3 regions of the Streptomyces sp. NPDC059247 genome follow, and region 2 is predicted to be linked to each of the others. Evidence: riboswitches for the same ligand, from Rfam matches in the RefSeq annotation. Region 2 holds a riboswitch; each other region holds the start of a gene.
What was found. Region 2 has a riboswitch for cyclic di-AMP ahead of ACFXGN_RS25350 (M23 family metallopeptidase). Riboswitches for the same ligand answer to the same signal wherever they lie in the genome.

Region 1 (6,415 bases), on a different contig from region 2:
CGTGGGCCCGGTCCAGGGCGAGGAGTTCGTCGTCGCGCACGATGGTTCCTAGGCGTTGGGGGCGAGGTCGGTGCCCGCGCCCCGGCGGCGCACCGCGACCAGGTCGGTCCTGGCCTCGTTCGGCGCGGGCGCCTCCGGCGGGGTGTGTCCGCCGCAGGGCCCGCAGCCGCCGCCCGCCCCCGCGTGCCCGCCGCAGCCGCCCGTCGCCGCGTCGTCCGCCGTCGCGCCGTCCGCCGGGCCGCAGCCGGACGCGGCGGTCCCGCAGCCGCCCCCGGCCGCCGCGAGCGCGTCCGCGCGGTGCTTCGGCAGCGTGGTCGTGCCCGCGCCCTCCACCTCGAAGCCCGCGTCCGCGATCATGTCCAGGTCGGTCTGCCCGGCCTGGCCCTCGCTGGTCAGATAGTCGCCGAGGAAGATCGAGTTGGCGATGTGCAGGGCCAGCGGCTGCATCGAACGCAGGTGCACCTCACGGCCGCCCGCGATCCGCACCTCGACGTCGGGGCAGACGAAGCGGACCATCGCCAGGATGCGCAGACAGCGCTGCGGGGTGAGGTTCCACTCCTTGGCGAGGGGGGTGCCCTCGAAGGGGATGAGGAAGTTGACCGGCACGGAGTCCGAGTCCAGCTCGCGGAGCGCGTACACGACGTCGACCAGGTCCTCGTCGCTCTCGCCCATGCCCGCGATCAGCCCCGAGCAGGCGGAGAGCCCGGCGGAGTGCGCCTTGCGGACGGTGTCCACCCGGTCCGCGTAGGTGTGGGTGGAGGTGATCTGCCCGTACGTCCCCTCGGAGGTGTTGAGGTTGTGGTTGTACGCGTCGGCGCCCGCCTCCCGCAGCCGCTCCGCCTGCCCGTCCGAGAGCAGTCCGAGGCAGGCGCACACCTCGACGCCCTCGTTGCCCTCCTTGATGGCCTCGATGGTCCTGCCGACCCGCTCGACGTCCCGGTCGGTCGGACCCCGGCCGCTCGCCACCAGACACACCCGCTTGGCGCCGCCCGCGACCCCCGCGGCGGCGGCCCGGGAGGCCTCGTCCGGCTTCAGCCAGGTGTACTTGAGGATCCCGGCCTCGGAGCCGAGCCGCTGAGAGCAGTACGAGCAGTCCTCGGGGCACAGTCCGGACTTCAGGTTCACCAGGTAGTTGAGCTTCACCCGGCGCCCGAACCACTGGCGGCGCACCTTGCCCGCGGCGGCCACCACATCGAGCAGTTCGTCGTCCGAGGTCGCCAGGACGGCGAGCGCTTCTCCACGGGTCGGCGACTCGCGCCGCAGCCCCTTCTCCACCAGCGTGTTCAGCAGGTCCATAACCGTTGATCCTGTCCTACCGCCCGCCCCCGGGCCAAGGAGGAACCGAACAAACGGCCCCGAAGGAGGTGTGTGGATGACCACATCCCCACCCCGGCTTCCGTTGGCTAGGGTCTGTGCGCTGCCTACAAAAGGAACCCCGCATGTCACAGGCCGACGGGACCCGGGCCGTGGGCCCGCGCCGCACCGCGTTCGACTGGACCGAGGCCGAGGCGCGCCGCCGTGCCGACGCCGGTCTCGTCCGGGTGCTGCGGCCCCGCGCCGCCGAGTCCGACCTGCTGGACCTGGCGGGCAACGACTACCTCGGCCTGACCCGGAGGCCCGAGGTGACCGGGGCGGCGGCCGAGGCGGCGAACCGCTGGGGCGCGGGCTCCACCGGTTCCCGGCTCGTCACCGGAACCACCCGGCTGCACACCCGGCTGGAACGCGAACTCGCCGATTTCTGCGGCTTCGAGGCCGCCCTCGTCTTCTCCTCCGGCTACACCGCCAACCTGGCCGCGCTCACCGCGCTGGGCGGCCGGGACGCCCTGATCGTCTCCGACGCCTCCAACCACGCCTCGATCGTGGACGGCTGCCGGCTGGCGCGCGCCGAGACCGCCGTCGTCCCGCACTCCGATCCGGAGGCCGTGCGCAAGACCCTCGACGCGCATCCGGGGTGGCGGGCCCTGGTCGTCAGCGACTCCGTGTTCTCCGTCGACGGCGACCGGGCGCCGCTGTCCGCGCTCGCCGCCGCCTGCCGCGCGCACGGCGCCGGTCTGGTCGTGGACGACGCCCACGGCCTCGGCGTCCTCGGCGACGGCGGCCGGGGGGCCCTCCACGAGGCCGGGCTCGCGGGCGACGAGGACGTGGTGGCCACCGTCACCCTGTCGAAGTCCCTCGGCAGTCAGGGCGGCGCGGTCCTCGGCCCGGCCCGGGTGGTCGAGCACCTGGTCAACGCGGCCCGCACCTTCATCTTCGACACCGGTCTCGCCCCGGCCGCCGCCGGGGGCGCGCTGGCGGCCCTGCGCCTGCTGACGGCCGAGCCGGGGCTCGCGGAGCGGGCCCGTACGGTCGCGACCACCCTGCACCGGCTCCTCACCGGGGCGGGCCTGACGGCCGCCCGGCCCGACGCGGCCGTGGTCTCGGTGCGCGCCCCCTCCCCGGAGGCGGCGCTGCGCTGGGCGGCGGACTGCCGGGAGCGGGGGCTCGCGGTCGGCTGCTTCCGGCCGCCTTCCGTGCCCGACGGCGTCTCGCGGCTACGGCTCACGGCACGCGCGGACCTGACGGACGAGCGGATCGCGTACGCGGTGGAAACGATCCTGCGGACGGCACCGGCCGGCTGACCCGGCGGTCGGCGGCCCGGTCCGGTCCAGGGCCTTCGCGTTCACCGCTTCGGGCGACAGATGGGGACATATCTTGGGAGAACGCCTCCCGGCGCGGCCCGATCGGTGGCAGTCTGACGCGCAGTGCGATCCGGGGCAGCGGCCCCGGCGGGAAAGGGACGGCGTCGCCATGGCAGACCAGCAGGAAGCATCCGTCACTCTGCCGAGCGAACCCGCCTCGGTGTCCACGGCCCGGCGGTTCGTGGCGGAGGTTCTCGACGGCTGGGGCCTGGACGACGCCACGGAGACCGCGGACGCGATCCGGATCATCGTCTCCGAGCTGGCCACCAACGCCGTGCTGCACACCCTCGGCCAGTCGCCCACGTTCACGGTGGACCTCCGGCTCGACTGGGAGGAGCACCTGCACATCGGTGTCACCGACAGTCATCCGAGGCTGCCGCGCCGTCTGCCCGCCGCGGTCCAGCAGGACAACGGCAGGGGCATGGTCATCGTCAGGGTCCTCGCGGCGGAGTCGGGCGGACGTCTCTCCGTGACCCCGATCGAGGAGGGCGGCAAGACGGTCCGGATCTCCCTCCCGTGGATCCCCGCCCCGCTGGCCGGTCGCTGACGGGCCCGTGCCCGCCGGGGTGGGCACGACCCCTGAGCCGATGCGGTCGTCGGGGGCCCCGGGAGGGTGCCGGGCGGCCCGGGGCGGCTTCCGCGGGGGACGCGCGGTCGCCGGAGGGCGGCCCGGGTCCGTACGGGACGCGGCGGTGCCACCGCACCCCGCACGGACCGGCGCCGTCAGTTCCGCCGGATCGGCTCACGGACCGGCCGTCGGTTCCGCCGGATCAGCGGACGGACGGGCCGCCGGATCAGCGGACGCGGCCGTAGTAGATCTTCGACGACCAGATCTTGTCGAGCTTCACCCAGGACCCCGTCTTGGGCGAGTGCCAGATCTTGCCGCTCCCGGCGTAGATGCCCACGTGGTACACCCTTCCGCCGGAGTGGAAGAAGACCAGGTCCCCCTTCTGCCGTGAGGCGGCGGAGACGCGGGTGGTCCTGTTGTACTGCTGCTGCGCGGTGCGGGGCAGCGACTTGCCCGCCTTCTGGTACGCGTAGAGCGTCAGACCGGAGCAGTCGAACCTGGAGGGTCCGGCGCTCCCGTACCGGTACGGTGCTCCCTTCTTGGACGCGGCGACGCTCAGTGCCTTGTTCGCGTAGTTCGTCGCTGCCTGGGCCTCCGGCGCCGCACCGGGTGCGAGCAGCGTGCCGCCGACGGCGGCGAGAGTGAGAGCCGAGACGGCTCCGACCCGGGACAGCAGGGACGGGACGTGCATCTGCGCAGTCATGCGCAACCCTTCGTCAGCCGCCTGTGAAGGATGACCTGTCGGGTTCGGGCAGGCGAAGATGCCCGGCCGCGGGTGCGGCTTCACCCCAAGGGGCGGCCCCGCTGTGGGAACAGCGCGTACGCCCCGTAAAAATCGGGTCCTCCACTCCTGCCGGTCCAATCCTGTCGACCAGACGTCCGGGGCAGCGGCAGGACTCGGCGTCCGCCCGGACCGCCCCGCCGCGGCGGCGGGGGCTTGTCGTCGACAGGGATCTTGACCCACACCGGGGGTGAAATCCGAGTGGAAACGGCGATATGTGAGGCTCCTCACGACTGATCCATTCGGGTGGACAGGAGGGTTTCGTGATCATCGGAGTTCCCCCTGGCGAGCCCCGCACCAGCGATGGAACGTTCGATTCCGCCAGATGCGTACATCGGTGGCGCAAGTTGACCGGTCTGAATATCGACTCGTCGACTACTCCGAACGAGGGAGGGATTCTGCGATGCGCGTCGGCCGTCCGGCTCTCGACACGACACGGCCGGATGTCGATCCGTCAGGGGGAGGGCTCGGCTCCGCATGTGCCGTCACCGACCTGATGATCATGCGATCGCAAAGGCGTAGTTAACCAGCCGGAAAAACTTCCGCCCTAACGTGCAATGTCTGCCGGTGTGCCGCGTTCCGGCATTTCAACAAGGTGTTGAAGGTCGGTAGGGTCCGCAGCTGTCCGGGTCCCGTCCCGGCGGACGACTGTGAGGTGGAAGTGTGCAACTGAGCCCGCACGAGCAGGAACGCCTGCTCATCCATGTGGCCGCGGACGTGGCCGAGAAGCGCAGGGCGCGCGGGGTACGGCTCAACCACCCCGAGGTCGTCGCACTGATCACCGCCCATGTCCTCGAAGGCGCCAGGGACGGCCGCACGGTCGCCGAGCTGATGGCCTCGGGGCGCGAGGTGCTCACCCGCGACGAGGTCATGGAGGGCGTCCCCGAGATGATCCACGACGTCCAGGTCGAGGCCACCTTCCCGGACGGCACCAAGCTCGTCACCGTCCACGACCCCATCGTCTGAACGGACCGCCGCCGATGATCCCCGGAGAGATCCTGTACGCGGACGGCCCCGTCCCCCTCAACGAGGGGCGCCCCGTCACGCGCCTGACCGTGCTCAACGCCGCCGACCGGCCCGTCCAGGTCGGCTCCCACTACCACTTCGCCGAGGTCAACCCCGGACTCGAGTTCGACCGCGCCGCCGCGCGCGGGCAGCGGCTGCACATCGCCGCCGGAACCGCCGTCCGCTTCGAACCCGGCATCCCCGTCGAGGTCGAACTCGTCCCCCTCACCGGCCGCCGGATCGTTCCCGGGCTGCGCGGCGAGACCGCGGGTCCCCTGGACGCGAACGAAGAGGACTCCCGTGCCTGATCTGCACCGCGCCGTCTACGCCGACCTGTTCGGCCCCACCACCGGCGACCGCCTCCGGCTCGCCGACACCGACCTCTTCGTGGAGATCGAGGAGGACCGCAGCGGCGGCCCCGGACGCGCCGGGGACGAAGCCGTCTTCGGCGGCGGCAAGGTCATCCGCGAGTCGATGGGCCAGGCCCGCACCACCCGTGCCGAGGGCGCCCCCGACACCGTCATCACCGGCGCCGTGGTCATCGACCACTGGGGGATCGTCAAGGCCGACATCGGCATCAGGGACGGCCGGATCGTCGCCCTCGGCAAGGCAGGCAACCCCGACACCATGGACGGCGTCCACCCCGGTCTGGTGATCGGCCCCGAGACCGAGGTCATCGTCGGCAACGGCCGCATCGTCACCGCGGGCGCCGTCGACACCCATGTCCACTTCATCTCCCCGACCGTGGTCGAGCAGGCCCTCGCCACCGGCGTCACCACGCTCGTCGGCGGCGGCACCGGCCCCGCCGAGGGCACCAAGGCCACCACCATCACCCCCGGCCCCTGGCACATGGCCCGGATGTTCGAGGCCCTGGACACCTTCCCCGTCAACATCGGTCTGCTCGGCAAGGGCAACACCATGTCCCGGGAGGCCATGCACTCCCAACTGCGCGGCGGAGCCCTCGGGTTCAAGATCCACGAGGACTGGGGTGCCACCCCCGCCGTCATCGACGCCTGCCTCGACGTCTGCGAGGAGACGGGCGCCCAGCTCGCCATCCACACCGACACCCTCAACGAGGCGGGCTTCGTCGGCGACACCCTCGCCGCCGTCGCCGGGCGCACCATCCACGCGTACCACACCGAGGGCGCGGGCGGCGGGCACGCCCCCGACATCATCACCGTGGTCTCGGAGCCGAACATCCTGCCGAGCTCCACCAATCCGACCCGGCCGCACACCGTCAACACCATCGAGGAACACCTCGACATGCTGATGGTCTGCCACCACCTCAACCCGGCCGTCCCCGAGGACCTCGCCTTCGCGGAGTCCCGCATCCGGCCCTCCACCATCGCCGCCGAGGACGTCCTGCACGACCTGGGCGCGATC
Region 2 (6,415 bases):
TTCCGGGCACTCGCCGTGTTGACGGCATGTTGCGAAACCCTCACACGTCCCCGGTCCGGCCGCTTGAGCCGGTGCAGCGGACGCGAGCGCTCCGCGTGCAGGGCCGTCAGCGTCCGCGCCCGTTCGGCGTCCCCGCGCGCCACCGCGTCCACGATCGCGCCGTACGCGTCCCAGGTCTCCACCGGCCGCTCCGGCCCGTCGACCAGGTACATCCAGGCGATCTTGTGCCGGAGCTGGGTCAGCAGCGTCGTCAGCGGCGGACTGCCGGAAGCCTGCGCGAGCGTCTCGTGGAACCAGCTCCCGAGCGCGCGCAGATCCTCGACCTGGCCGTGCGCGGCCCGCTCCCGCCCCAGCCTCACCAGCCCCCTGAGCACCTTGAGGTGGGCCTCCGTGCGCCGCTGGGCGGCCCGTGCGGCCCCCAGCGGTTCCAGCAGCGCCCGCATGTCGATCAGATCGGCGGCCTCCCGCTCGGTGGGCTCGGCGACCTGCGCGCCCGCGTGTCTGCGGGTGACGACGAAGCCCTCCGACTCCAGGGTCCGCAGGGCCTCGCGGACCGGGACGCGGGAGACCCCGTAACGGCGGGCGAGCTGGTCCTCGGTGAGCCGGCTCCCCCGCCCGAAGACCCCGGAAACGATGTCGTCCCGGATCGCCGTGCACACCGAGTGCGCGGGAATGCGCATGTCGACCTCCGCCTTGGTCGCTTCGAGACACAATTCGAGCGGCGCTTTTCTCGCGCACTCTCCGCGACTCTATTGCAGTACGCCGGAATTTCCGATGCCCCACCGGAACATGCCGACCGGAACGGCCAAGGGAAAAGCCCCGGCTCTGTACGAGCCGGGGCTTTCGCGACGTGCGGCCGAGCGCGTCCTGGCGGTCGCGGCACGGGTGTCCGGGTCAGACCTGGACGCCCCGGGCGCGCAGGTACGAGACCGGGCTGACGTCGGAGCCGTACTCGGCGCTGGTGCGCGCCTCGAAGTGCAGGTGGGGGCCGGTCGAGTTGCCGGACGAGCCGGAGATCCCGATCCGCTGGCCCGGCTCGACGGTCTGGCCGATGTGGACGCCGATGGAGGACAGGTGGCCGTACTGGGTGTACGTGCCGTCGTGCATCCGGATGACGATGTTGTTGCCGTACGCGCCGCCCCAGCCCGCCTCGACGACGGTGCCGGATCCGACGGAGACGACCGTGCTGCCGTAGGCGGCGTGGAAGTCGATGCCGGAGTGGCTGCCGGAGGACCACAGGGAGCCGCCGGTCTTGTAGCCGGTCGACACGTAGGTCCCGGCGACGGGGAGCTGGAAGGAGGCCAGTCGGCGTCGCTCGGCGTCGCGGGCGGCGCGCTCCTCGGCCTCGCGGATCTCCTTGGCGCGGGCCTCGGCCTTGCGCTTCGCCTCGGCCTGCGCCTTCGCCTTGGCGACGGCTTCGAAGGCCTGCCGTTCCTGGGCGGCGGCCTGGGCGTTGAGGCGGTCCACGAGGGACTCCTCGGTGATCACCCGGGTGAGGCCGGTGTCTTCGGCGGAACGGGGCTCCGCGTCGGCGGCGAGCGCCGGGGAGGCGAGGGTTCCGATGACGCCGGTGGTGGCGAGCGTCGCAGCTCCGGCGAAGCCCGCGCCGCGGCGCGCCGTCCGGCTCGGAGCACGGTGCTTCCCGGTGGTACGGGTGAACGCCATGAAGTGGCTGGTCCTTTCCTTCCTTCTCGCCTACCGGGTTAGCTGACGGGTTCGGAGCAGGAAGGTCTCCTACGGGCCCCTCCGCACGGCGAAGGCGTCCGATTCACCCCAGGGACTACGTGTGGGTCCCCGGCTCCCCAGGCTCGCGCCTGACGGGGACTCGGCGATGACTGTCCGATGCCGCGGGTGCGGCGGGTGCAACTGACGAACAGCGGCACCGACGCTATGCGGATCGTCTGTCGATCACCAACTGGACGGGATTTTTGTAAGACTTACCACAGGGCATACAGCCACTCTTTCCCCTAATTCGGACAAAAAGAGAACCCCGACGGACGGTGCCGTCGGGGTTCTCCCTGCCGGATCGGCGGGTGGAGCGGGCCGGAATCAGCCCGTCACGACCGTCACTTCACCGATGCCGAGCGCCCGTACGGGCTCCGCGATCACCGCCGCGTCACCCACCAGCACGGTGACGAGCCGGTCCACCGGGAAGGCGCTGACCACGGCGGCCGTCGCCTCGACGGTGCCGGTCTCGGCGAGCCGCGCGTACAACTGGGCCTGGTAGTCGTCCGGGAGGTGCTGCTCGACCTGGTCGGCGAGCGTCCCGGCGACCGAGGCGGCCGTCTCGTACCTGAGCGGCGCCACCCCCACCAGGTTCTGCACGGCCGTCTCGCGCTCCGCGTCGGTGAGCCCCTCTGCGGCCAGCGTCCGCAGCACCTTCCACAGGTCTTCGAGGGCCGGACCGGTGTGAGGGGTGTCCACGGAACCGCTGATGCCGAGCATCGAGGCCCCGTTGCCCCCGGCGTCGGAACGGAGCACCTGCCCGAAGGCCCGCACGCCGTACGTGTAGCCCTTCTCCTCGCGCAGGACCCGGTCGAGCCGCGAGGTGAGCGTGCCACCGAGGCAGTACGCGCCCAGGACCTGGGCGGGCCAGACGCGCGCGTGCCGGTCGGGACCGATCCGGCCGATCAGCAACTGGGTCTGGACGGCGCCGGGACGGTCGACGACGACGACCCGCCCGGTGTCGTCGGCGGTGATCGGCGGCATCGGCAGCGGCTCCGCCCGCTCGCCGGTCCAGGCGCCCAGGGTCTCGGCGAGGACCTTGTCCAGGTCGATGCCCGTCAGGTCGCCGACGACCACGGCGGTGGCGGTGGAGGGCCGGACGTGCGCCGCGTAGAAGGCGCGGACGGCGGCGGCGTCGATCCTCTCGACGGTCTCCTCGGTGCCCTGGCGCGGCCGGGACAGCCGGGACTCGGCCGGGAACAGTTCCTTGGAGAGCTGCTTCGCGGCGCGACGGCCCGGGTTGGCCGACTCGTGCGGGATCTCGTCCAGCCGGTTGCGCACCAGCCGCTCGACCTCGGTGTCCAGGAACGCCGGGGCGATCAGCGCCTCGGAGAGCAGCCCGAGCGCCTTGGACAGCCGGGAGACGGGGACCTCCAGGGAGACCCGTACGCCCGGGTGGTCCGCGTGCGCGTCGAGCGTGGCGCCGCAGCGCTCCAGCTCGGCCGCGAACTCCTCGGCGCCGTGCTGGTCCGTGCCCTCGGAGAGCGCGCGGGCCATGATGGTCGCGACGCCGTCGAGACCGGTCGGCTCGGCGTCCAGCGGGGCGGGCAGGAAGACCTCCACGGCCACCACCTGCTGGCCGGGGCGGTGACTGGTGAGCAGCGTCAGACCGTTGTCCAGGGTGCCGCGGTCCGGGGCCGGGAAGGCCCAGGGCCGGGCGACGCCGGGGGCGGGCCGGGGGTGGAAGTCCATGCTCGTCAAAGACGCGGCAGCGTCGGTCACTGGTCCGCCCCCTCTTCCTCGTCGCTGTCGCTCTGTTCGGTCGCCAGGGGCTCGTAGACCAGCACCGCGCGGTTGTCGGGGCGCAGGGCGGTCGCGGCGGCGGCCCGGACCTCCTCGGCCGTGACGTCGAGGACGCGGTCCACCGCCGTCAGGGCGAGCTGCGGGTCGCCGAAGAGCACCGCGAAGCGGCACAGTTCGTCGGCGCGGCCCGCGACGGTGCCGAGCCGGTCCAGCCACTCGCGCTCCAACTGGGCCTGGGCGCGCTCCATCTCCTCGGGCGTCGGGCCCTCGGCGGCGAACCGGGCCAGCTCCTCGTCGACGGCCGCCTCGATCTGCGGGACCTCGACGCCCCCGGAGGTCTTGACGTCCAGCCAGCCGAGGGACGGGGCACCGGCGAGCCGCAGCAGACCGAAGCCCGCGGCGACGGCCGTGCGGTCGCGGCGGACCAGCCGGTTGTGCAGCCGCGAGGACTCGCCGCCGCCGAGCACGGTCAGGGCCAGGTCGGCCGCGTCGCACGCGCGCGTGCCGTCGTGCGGCAGCCGGTAGGCGGCCATCAGCGCGCGCGCCGGGACCTCCTCCTCGACGACCTCGCGCAGTTGCTCGCCGATGACCTCGGGCAGCGAGCCGTCGCGCGGTGGCCGCTTGCCGTCGTGGGACGGGATCGAGCCGAAGTACTTCTCGACCCAGGCGAGGGTCTGCTCCGGGTCGATGTCGCCGACGACGGACAGCACCGCGTTGTTCGGGGCGTAGTACGTGCGGAAGAAGTTCCGCGCGTCCTCCAGGGTGGCCGCGTCCAGGTCGGCCATGGAGCCGATCGGCGTGTGGTGGTACGGGTGGCCCTCCGGGTACGCGAGGGCGACCAGCTTCTCGAAGGCCGTTCCGTACGGCACGTTGTCGTAGCGCTGGCGGCGCTCGTTCTTGACGACGTCCCGCTGGTTCTCCATGGACTCGTCGTCCAGGGCGGCGAGCAGCGAGCCCATGCGGTCGGCCTCCAGCCAGAGCGCGAGCTCCAGCTGGTGGGTGGGCATGGTCTCGAAGTAGTTGGTGCGCTCGAAGCTCGTCGTGCCGTTGAGCGAACCGCCCGCGCCCTGCACCAGCTCGAAGTGCCCGTTGCCGTGGACCTGCTTCGAGCCCTGGAACATGAGGTGCTCGAAGAGGTGGGCGAGGCCCGTGCGGCCCTCGACCTCGTGGCGCGAGCCGACGTCGTACCAGAGGCAGACCGCGGCGACCGGGGTCAGGTGGTCCTCGGACAGCACCACGCGCAGACCGTTCGGCAGCCGGTGCTCGGTAGCTGTCAGGCCGCCGGAGCCGGCCTCGGCCGTGGCCGTGTGACCCATGGGCATGTACGTCCCTTCGATCGCGATGTGAAAAGGTCCTGCCACTGTATGCAAGCGCGCCGACACCTGGCGAAGTTCCCGCCCGTTCGAGATGTCCCTCGTCCGGGTCGCGGTCGGCGTTGTCGGTGGCACGGTCCACAATGGTCCGCGTCAGATCAACCTTGTTGGTGAAGGAGCCGCAGCCGCGATGGCCCGCCGCAGCACGAAGACACCGCCGCCGGACGACGCGTTCGAGGAGCGAATCCTCGACATCGACGTCGTCGACGAGATGCAGGGCTCCTTCCTCGAGTACGCGTACTCGGTGATCTACTCGCGCGCCCTGCCCGACGCCCGCGACGGCATGAAGCCCGTACAGCGCCGCATCGTCTTCCAGATGAACGAGATGGGGCTCAGGCCCGAGCGCGGCTTCGTCAAGTGCGCCCGGGTCGTCGGCGAGGTGATGGGCAAGCTGCATCCGCACGGCGACGCCTCCATCTACGACGCCATGGTCCGCATGGCACAGCCCTTCTCCATGCGGCTGCCCCTCGTCGACGGCCACGGGAACTTCGGTTCCCTCGGGAACGACGACCCGCCGGCCGCGATGCGGTACACCGAGTCGCGGATGGCGCCCGCCGCACTCCTGATGACCGAGTCCATCGACGAGGACACGGTCGACTTCAGCCCGAACTACGACGGGCAGGAGCAGGAACCGGTCGCCCTGCCCGCCGCCTATCCGAACCTGCTGGTCAACGGCGCTTCGGGAATCGCGGTCGGCATGGCGACGAACATGCCCCCGCACAACCTCGGCGAGGTCGTCGCCGCCGCCCGCCACCTGATCCGCCACCCCGGCGCCGACCTCGAGACGCTGATGCGTTTCGTGCCCGGCCCCGACCTGCCGACCGGCGGCCGGATCGTCGGCCTGTCCGGCATCAAGGACGCGTACGAGACGGGCCGCGGGACCTTCAAGATCCGCGCCACGACCAGCGTGGAGACCGTCACGGCGCGCCGCAAGGGCATCGTCGTGACCGAGCTGCCCTTCACGGTCGGCCCCGAGAAGGTCATCTCCAAGATCAAGGACCTGGTCGGCTCCAAGAGGCTCCAGGGCATCGCGGACGTCAAGGACCTGACCGACCGCACCCACGGCCTGCGTCTCGTCATCGAGATCAAGAACGGCTTCGTGCCCGAGGCCGTCCTCGAACAGCTCTACAAGCTGACGCCGATGGAGGAGTCCTTCGGCATCAACAACGTGGCGCTGGTCGACGGGCAGCCCCTCACCCTCGGCCTCAAGGAACTCCTGGAGGTCTATCTCGACCACCGCTTCGAGGTGGTCCGGCGGCGCTCCGAGTTCCGTCGCGGCAAGAAGCGCGACCGGCTCCACCTGGTGGAGGGCCTGCTCGTCGCGCTCCTCGACATCGACGAGGTCATCCGGCTGATCCGGGAGAGCGAGAACTCGGCGCAGGCCAAGGAGCGCCTGATGGAGCGCTTCTCGCTGAGCGAGATCCAGACGCAGTACATCCTGGACACCCCGCTGCGCCGTCTCACCAAGTTCGACCGCATCGAGCTGGAGTCCGAGCGCGACCGGCTCAACGGCGAGATCGACGAGCTGACCGGGATCCTCGACTCCGACGCGGAGCTGCGCAAGCTGGTCTCGG
Region 3 (6,415 bases), on a different contig from region 2:
CGATCGGGGCGATCATGAACTCCTGGATGTCGACGTTGGAGTCGGCGTGCGACCCACCGTTGAGGATGTTCATCATCGGAACGGGCAGCAGGTGCGCGTTCGGGCCGCCGAGGTAGCGGAAGAGCGGGAGGTCGCTGGCCTCGGAGGCGGCGTGCGCGACGGCGAGGGAGACGCCGAGGATGGCGTTGGCGCCGAGCGACGACTTGTCCGGGGTGGCGTCCAGGTCGAACATGGCCTGGTCGATCAGGCGCTGCTCGGTGGCGTCGTAGCCGACGAGCTCCGGGCCGATCTGCTCGATCACGGCGAGGACGGCCTTCTCGACGCCCTTGCCCTGGTAGCGGTTGGGGTCACCGTCGCGAAGCTCGAGGGCCTCGAACGCACCGGTGGAGGCGCCGGACGGAACAGCAGCACGGCCGGTGCTGCCGTCGTCGAGGCCGACCTCGACCTCGACCGTGGGGTTGCCTCGGGAGTCCAGGATTTCCCGGGCTACGACGACGTCGATGGACGGCACGAGCATCTCCTTATGGGATGTGACGCTGGATGTGACGCAAGGTCGGCGCAGGGTCGGCTTGGCCTTGCGTCAAGAGCCTAACCGGCTCGGCGGCTCCGGCCAGCCGGGCGCCCGCCCCCTGGGACGAAAAAGGGCCCAAGGACATGCATTCAGGGGCGAAAGACCCCAGATCTACTGGACGGTAACCGAGAAGTCGCCCCGAAACCGCCGGGGCGGCCCTCCCGGGGCGCGGACGAGGGGGGTCCGTCCGTGACGGGGGATCCGGAAGGGGGGAGAGGAGTCCGTACGGGGCGGGGCTCCGTACGGACAGGGCGCGGGGCGTCCGTACGGACAGGGCGCGCGGCTCCGGACGGCGGAAACCCCGGACCGGTGCGCACGGGGGGGGGAGGCGCGCCGGTCCGGGGTGGTCACCGCGGGAGGGTCGTCGGTGCCGTACGGGCCGCCGGACCCGTGCGGACCGCCGGGCTCACTTGAGGTGGAGCTGCTGGCCCGGGTAGATCAGGTCGGCGTTGTCGACGACGTCCTTGTTCAGCTCGAAGAGCTTGGCCCAGCCGCCCGCGACGCCGTGCGCCTGGGCGATCCGGCTGAGGGTGTCGCCGGTCACGACCTTGTACTCGCCGTCGCCCTTCTCGACCTTCTTGCCGGTCGGGGTGGTGACGGTCGCCTTCGGCGCGGTCTGCTGCTGCGCGGCCTTCTTCGGGGCCTGGCGCTGCTCGCTGCGGGTCGTCGGCTGCTCGGCCGAGCGCTGCTGCTTCGGCTGCTGGGTGACGGTCTTGGGGGCGCTCTCGGCGGCGCCGCCGTCGTAGGAGGCACGGGAGAGGCCCACGCCGCAGCTCGGCCACGCGCCCTTGCCCTGGCCCGCGAGGACCTTCTCGGCGATGGCGATCTGCTGGGACTTCGACGCCAGGTTGGCGGTCGGGGCGTAGGCGGTGCCGCCGTACGCGGCCCAGGTGGAGGCCGCGAACTGGAGGCCGCCGGTGTAGCCGTTGCCCGTGTTGATGGACCAGTTGCCGCCGGACTCGCACTGGGCGACGCGGTCCCACTCGGCGGCGGTGGCGGCCGAGGCGGTGCCCGCGGTCATCAGCGGGGCGGCGACGGCGACACCGGTGACGCCGACGAGCGTGGCGACCTGGGTGACCTTGGAGGGACGGCGGTGTTTGCCCTTACCGGAAAACAGCATGGAGATTCTCCTCACCGACGCCTGCGAGGTGAGCTGTCGGGTTCGGGCCAATGAGTTGCCCGGCCGCGTGTCCAGCACGCGGCTCCACCCCGAGCCGATCGTCGGCCGTCTGTCTCAACGGCCGGGGTCGGCACTTACCTTGGGTCCCCCGCTCCTGCCTTCGGCGCTTGCGCGACGACTGTTCCCGACGGCCGACGGCAGGATTCGGCGTTTCGGTCGACGGGGCCCGCGGTGGCGAGCGGTGATGACCGTAGACACAGACCCACCGGAAGTTCAAAGAGGCGAATGACGGACATTCCGCCCCTCCTTGCCTTCCGGCGGGGAGTGTTTGCGCAGGTGAGAGGCGACGGGAGCAAAGTTTGCGGGTGTGACGCGCCAGTTGGGGCGAAGAGACTCATGTCTCAGTTGCCCAGAACCGGACATATGACCCCGAATCACTCCGCCCGCGCGACCGGACTCTCCGTCAGTTCAAGGCTCTGACCAGGGAGGATGAGGTCCGGGTCGGTACCGACCGTCTTCCGGTTGGCGTCATAGAGCGCGGTCCAGCCTCCGGGCAGCTCGTTCTGCTGCGCGATGCCGGACAGACTGTCGCCCGCCTTCACCGTGTACGCGCCCGAAGTGCCCTGACTGTCCGTTCCGCCGGAATTCGTGGAGGCGTCGGCCACGGGCTTCGCCGCGGTCTCCTCGGAGAGGCTGTCACCGGGCGCCGCGTGGCGACCGGTCTCGACGGATCCGCCCGGACCCACGGTTCCCTCCGGAGCCGCGTCGCCCCGGTGCTTGCCCTTGCCGGACCCCGTGGCCGGGGTGCCGGTCGTCGGCTCGCCGGACGTGCCCGGCGCGGCGGACCCGTCGGGCGCGGTGGTGGCGGGGGCGGGGGCGTCCGGGGAGGCGGGCGCCGTCGGACCGGTCGGCCCGCCCGTCACCGGCGCACCCGTCGAGGGCGCGGCGGGGCTCGTGGACGTCGCCGGGGCGGTGGGCGCCCCGGTGCTCCGTCCGGCCGCGCCCCGGGCCGCCTCCGCCGCGCTGGAGGACTGCGGGCCCGTCGTGCGGTTCGACTCGGCGACGGGGCCGCCGGAGGGCTTCGGGAGGTCCGCCGGGCCCGGGTTCACCTTCGGCCGGGCGCCGTCGTTGACGAGTCCCGCGATCGGCGCGCAGCTGGCCCACGCGGTGGAGCCCTTGGCGAGGGCCTTCTCGGCCACCGCTATCTGCTGGGCGCGGCTGGCCAGGTCGGGGCTGGGCGCGTAGGCGAGACCGCCGTACCGCTCCCAGCTGTCCTGGGTGAACTGGAGGCCGCCGTAGCGCCCGTTGCCGAGGTTGGCGCTCCACTGGCCGCCGGACTCGCACTCGGCGACCCGGTCCCAGGTGGCGGCGTCGGCGGCGGACGCCGAGCCGGTGGCGAGCAGGGGAAGCGCCATGGCGGACCCGGTCACCCCCGCGGCGACGACGAGGGCGGGGGCCTGACGGGGGCGGCGGTGTCGTCCGTTCCCGGAACGCATAGGAGCGCCTTTCGCGTGACAACTGGGGTGGTCGAACTGAGTGGTCGAACTGAGTTGTCGGGGAACGTAGCCCTATTCGAACGCTCATCACAAGTCGATGCACCCGCGATCACGTGAAGATCACATTTCTGATGCTCCGTCAGTCCTATGGAGGGGGGCGACCGGAGAGAACTCCACCGGAAGGGTGCGCAGCCCCCGCATGATGAGCCCGCCGCGCCACCGCAGTTCGGCCGGGTCGGCGGCGAGCCGCAGGTCCGGGAGGCGGGTCAGCAGGGTCGCCAGGGCCGTCTGTCCTTCGAGCCGGGCGAGCGGCGCGCCCAGGCAGTAGTGGATGCCGTGCCCGTACCCGAGGTGCTGGTTGTCGCGCCGGGCGAGGTCGAGGACGTCCGGTCCGTCGAACCGCTCGGGGTCCCGGTCGGCGGCGGCGAGAACCACGAGCACCGGGTCGCCCGCCGGGATCTCCTGCCCGCCGATCGTCAGCGGCCGGGTGGCGTACCGCCAGGTGGCCATCTCCACCGGCCCGTCGTACCGCAGCAGCTCCTCGATCCCGGTCTCCAGGAGCCCGGTCTCCCCGGAGGTGACCGACTCCTGGAGCCGGGCGCGCTGCTCCGGATGCCGGAGAAGCGCGTAAAGCCCGTTTCCTACCAGATTGACGGTGGTCTCGAAACCGGCGAAGAGCAGGATGAAGGCCATCGCGGCGGCCTCGTTCTCGGTGAGGTGCTCGCCGTGGTCGGAGGCCCGGATGAGACCCGAGATGAGGTCGTCCCCGGGCTCCTCGCGCTTGCGGTGGATCAGCTCCGCGAGATAGCCGCGCATCTTCTTCACCGACCGCGCGACCCCGCCGCGCGGCCCGCCGCCGTGCCGGATCATCATCCCGGCCCAGTCCCGGAAGTCGTCCTGGTCCTCCTCGGGCACCCCGAGCAGGTCACAGATGGCGTAGATGGGCAGCGGGAAGGCGAACTCGTGGATGAGGTCCGCGCTGCCCCGCTCCACGAAGGAGTCGATGAGCCGGTCGGTCAGCTCCTGCACGCGTGGGGCGAACTCCGCGACCCGGCGGGGGGTGAACGCCTTGGAGACGAGCCTGCGCAGCCGGGTGTGGTCCGGCGGGTCGATGTTGAGCAGATGGGTCATCAGCTCGGCCTTGCGCTCGCCCGGGATGCCCGTCTTCCCCTTCGCGTGCGGGGACTCGGCGTGGTGCGCCGGGTTCTTGGAGAGCCGCTGGTCCGCGAGGGCCTGCCGGGCGTCGGCGTACCGGGTCACCAGCCAGGCCTCGACCCCGCTCGGGAGGGTCGTGCGGTGCACCGGCGCGTGCGTCCTGAGCCAGGCGTACGCGGGGTAGGGATCGCTGGCGAACTCCCAGGTGAAGAGCTCGGGCGCGGGCCCGGAGACCGGGCACGAGGAGGCGCCGGGAACTTCTCCGGGGGCGGGGCGAGAGGCAGGTGCTGGACCGGGGGTGGTGCTCACCCCCCGACCGTACAGGCAGGTTCCGCCGGGTCCGGGTGTGGAGATTCCGTGAGGACGGGCCGGACGGGTGCCCTACATTCCTGACGGTGGACCCTCAGATGCTCAGGAGCACGTTCGCGGTCGTCGAGAGACGGGCCGAGCACGCCGTCACCTACTTCTACGCGCATCTCTTCCGGCAGGAGCCGTCCCTGCGCGAGCTGTTCCCCGGGGACATGCGGCCCCAGCGCGACCGGCTCTTCGCCGCGCTCACCCATCTGGTGGACCGTCTGGAGGACCCGGACCTCCCCGCGTACCTGGGGCGCCTGGGCCGCGACCACCGCAGGTTCCTCGCCACCCCCGCCCTCTACGCCTCGGTCGGCACCAGTCTGCTCGCCGCGTTCGCGCACGTGGCGGGGGCCGCCTGGACCACGGAGGCCGAGAAGGCCTGGACGGAGGCGTACGCGCACCTGGCCGAGCTGATGCTGGCGGGCGCCGACGAGGCCGTGGCGGCGGGCGAGCCCGCCTGGTGGGACGCGGACGTCGTCCGGCACGAGCGGCACGGCCCCGACCTGGCCGTCCTCACCCTGCGGCCCCGGCGGCCCCTGCCCTTCCTGCCCGGCCAGTACGTCAGCGTCGCCTCGCCCCGCGTGCCCCGCGTCTGGCGCACCTACTCCCTCGCCGACGCGCCCCGCCCGGACGGCACCGTGGAACTGCACGTGAGCCGGGTCCCCGGCGGGGTGATGAGCACGGCGCTCGTGCACGGCACGGCGCCCGGCGGGGTGCTGCGGCTCGGGGCGCCGGACGGCGCCCTCGTCGCCCGGACGGAACCGGGCGGACAGCGCGCCTACATCTGCGCGGGCACCGGCTGGGCGCCGGTGAAGGCCCTCCTGTCGGAGGCGGTCGAACGCGAACCGGCCCTGAAGGGAAGGCTGTTCGTCGTGGCGCGGGCGAAGGAGCTCCTGTACGGGCGCCGGGACGTGGAGCGGCTGGCCGCCCGGCTCGACGGGCTGAGCGTCACCTACATCACCTCCGCGCCCGGCCACCCCAAGGACCAGGCGACCGAGCGGCTCGTGCAGTCGCTCCGGTCCTGTGTCCACTGGTCCGCGCACGACGTGTACCTCGCGGGGCCGCCCGGCTTCGTCACGGAGGTCGTCGAGGTCCTCGTGGAGCTGGGCACCGCTCCCGACCGCATCCACCACGACGCCCTGCCGCCGGTGAGCCCCTTCGCCGTCCGCCCCCGCACCGCCGCCGAACGCCTCCTCGGCCCACCGGCCCCCCTCTGGCACAACCCGGCCGCCCGCGCCCCGCGCACCGGCGCCGCGTCGTGGGGCAGGCGGGAAGGTGACGACAGGCCCTAGGTCTGCGGTCCCCGGTCCACCGGCCGCCCCGGGCGGGACCCGCGGCCGATGTCCGCCGGGGCGGGCGGCCCCTAGCGTGGCGGACATGCGCTTAGGAATCCTCGGAACAGGAAACGTCGCCCGGGCACTGGCCCGCGGCTGGAGCGCCGCGGGGCACGAGGTGCTCCTCGGCTCGCGGTACCCCTCGGAGCGGACCGCCCTCGGGCTGCCCGTGGCGGGGCTGCGGGAGACCGCCGCCCACGCGGAGGTGCTCGTCAACGCCACTCCCGGCACCGTCTCGGTGGAGCTGCTGCGCTCCATCGGCGCGGCGGCGCTGGAGGGCGTCCCGCTGATCGACGTCGGGGTCGGCCTCTCCGACGACTACACGGAGCTGTCGCACCCCAACAGCAGTCTGGGCGAGCAGATCCAGCGGGCCTTCCCGCTGACG

Region 1: it holds a riboswitch for cyclic di-AMP, as region 2 does, so the genes downstream of both, ACFXGN_RS17650 (C40 family peptidase) here and ACFXGN_RS25350 (M23 family metallopeptidase) in region 2, are expected to answer to the same signal.
Region 3: it holds a riboswitch for cyclic di-AMP, as region 2 does, so the genes downstream of both, ACFXGN_RS14010 (transglycosylase family protein) here and ACFXGN_RS25350 (M23 family metallopeptidase) in region 2, are expected to answer to the same signal.

Annotation. Positions count from the first base shown of each region.
Region 1 is NZ_JBHYZW010000008.1:217,767-224,181, reverse strand. It holds gene bioB (biotin synthase BioB) at 49-1,296, opposite strand; gene ACFXGN_RS17660 (8-amino-7-oxononanoate synthase) at 1,440-2,618, shown strand; gene ACFXGN_RS17655 (ATP-binding protein) at 2,788-3,225, shown strand; gene ACFXGN_RS17650 (C40 family peptidase) at 3,473-3,949, opposite strand; cyclic di-AMP (ydaO/yuaA leader) riboswitch at 3,953-4,159, opposite strand; gene ACFXGN_RS17645 (urease subunit gamma) at 4,691-4,993, shown strand; gene ACFXGN_RS17640 (urease subunit beta) at 5,008-5,340, shown strand; gene ACFXGN_RS17635 (urease subunit alpha) at 5,333-6,415, shown strand, end outside.
Region 2 is NZ_JBHYZW010000016.1:140,506-146,920, reverse strand. It holds gene ACFXGN_RS25355 (GntR family transcriptional regulator) at 1-680, opposite strand, end outside; gene ACFXGN_RS25350 (M23 family metallopeptidase) at 895-1,665, opposite strand; cyclic di-AMP (ydaO/yuaA leader) riboswitch at 1,678-1,841, opposite strand; gene ACFXGN_RS25345 (M16 family metallopeptidase) at 2,050-3,417, opposite strand; gene ACFXGN_RS25340 (M16 family metallopeptidase) at 3,444-4,790, opposite strand; gene ACFXGN_RS25335 (DNA topoisomerase (ATP-hydrolyzing) subunit A) at 4,972-6,415, shown strand, end outside.
Region 3 is NZ_JBHYZW010000006.1:98,673-105,087, forward strand. It holds gene eno (phosphopyruvate hydratase) at 1-517, opposite strand, end outside; gene ACFXGN_RS14010 (transglycosylase family protein) at 978-1,691, opposite strand; cyclic di-AMP (ydaO/yuaA leader) riboswitch at 1,695-1,867, opposite strand; gene ACFXGN_RS14015 (transglycosylase family protein) at 2,126-3,187, opposite strand; gene ACFXGN_RS14020 (cytochrome P450) at 3,308-4,651, opposite strand; gene ACFXGN_RS14025 (globin domain-containing protein) at 4,738-5,988, shown strand; gene ACFXGN_RS14030 (NADPH-dependent F420 reductase) at 6,065-6,415, shown strand, end outside.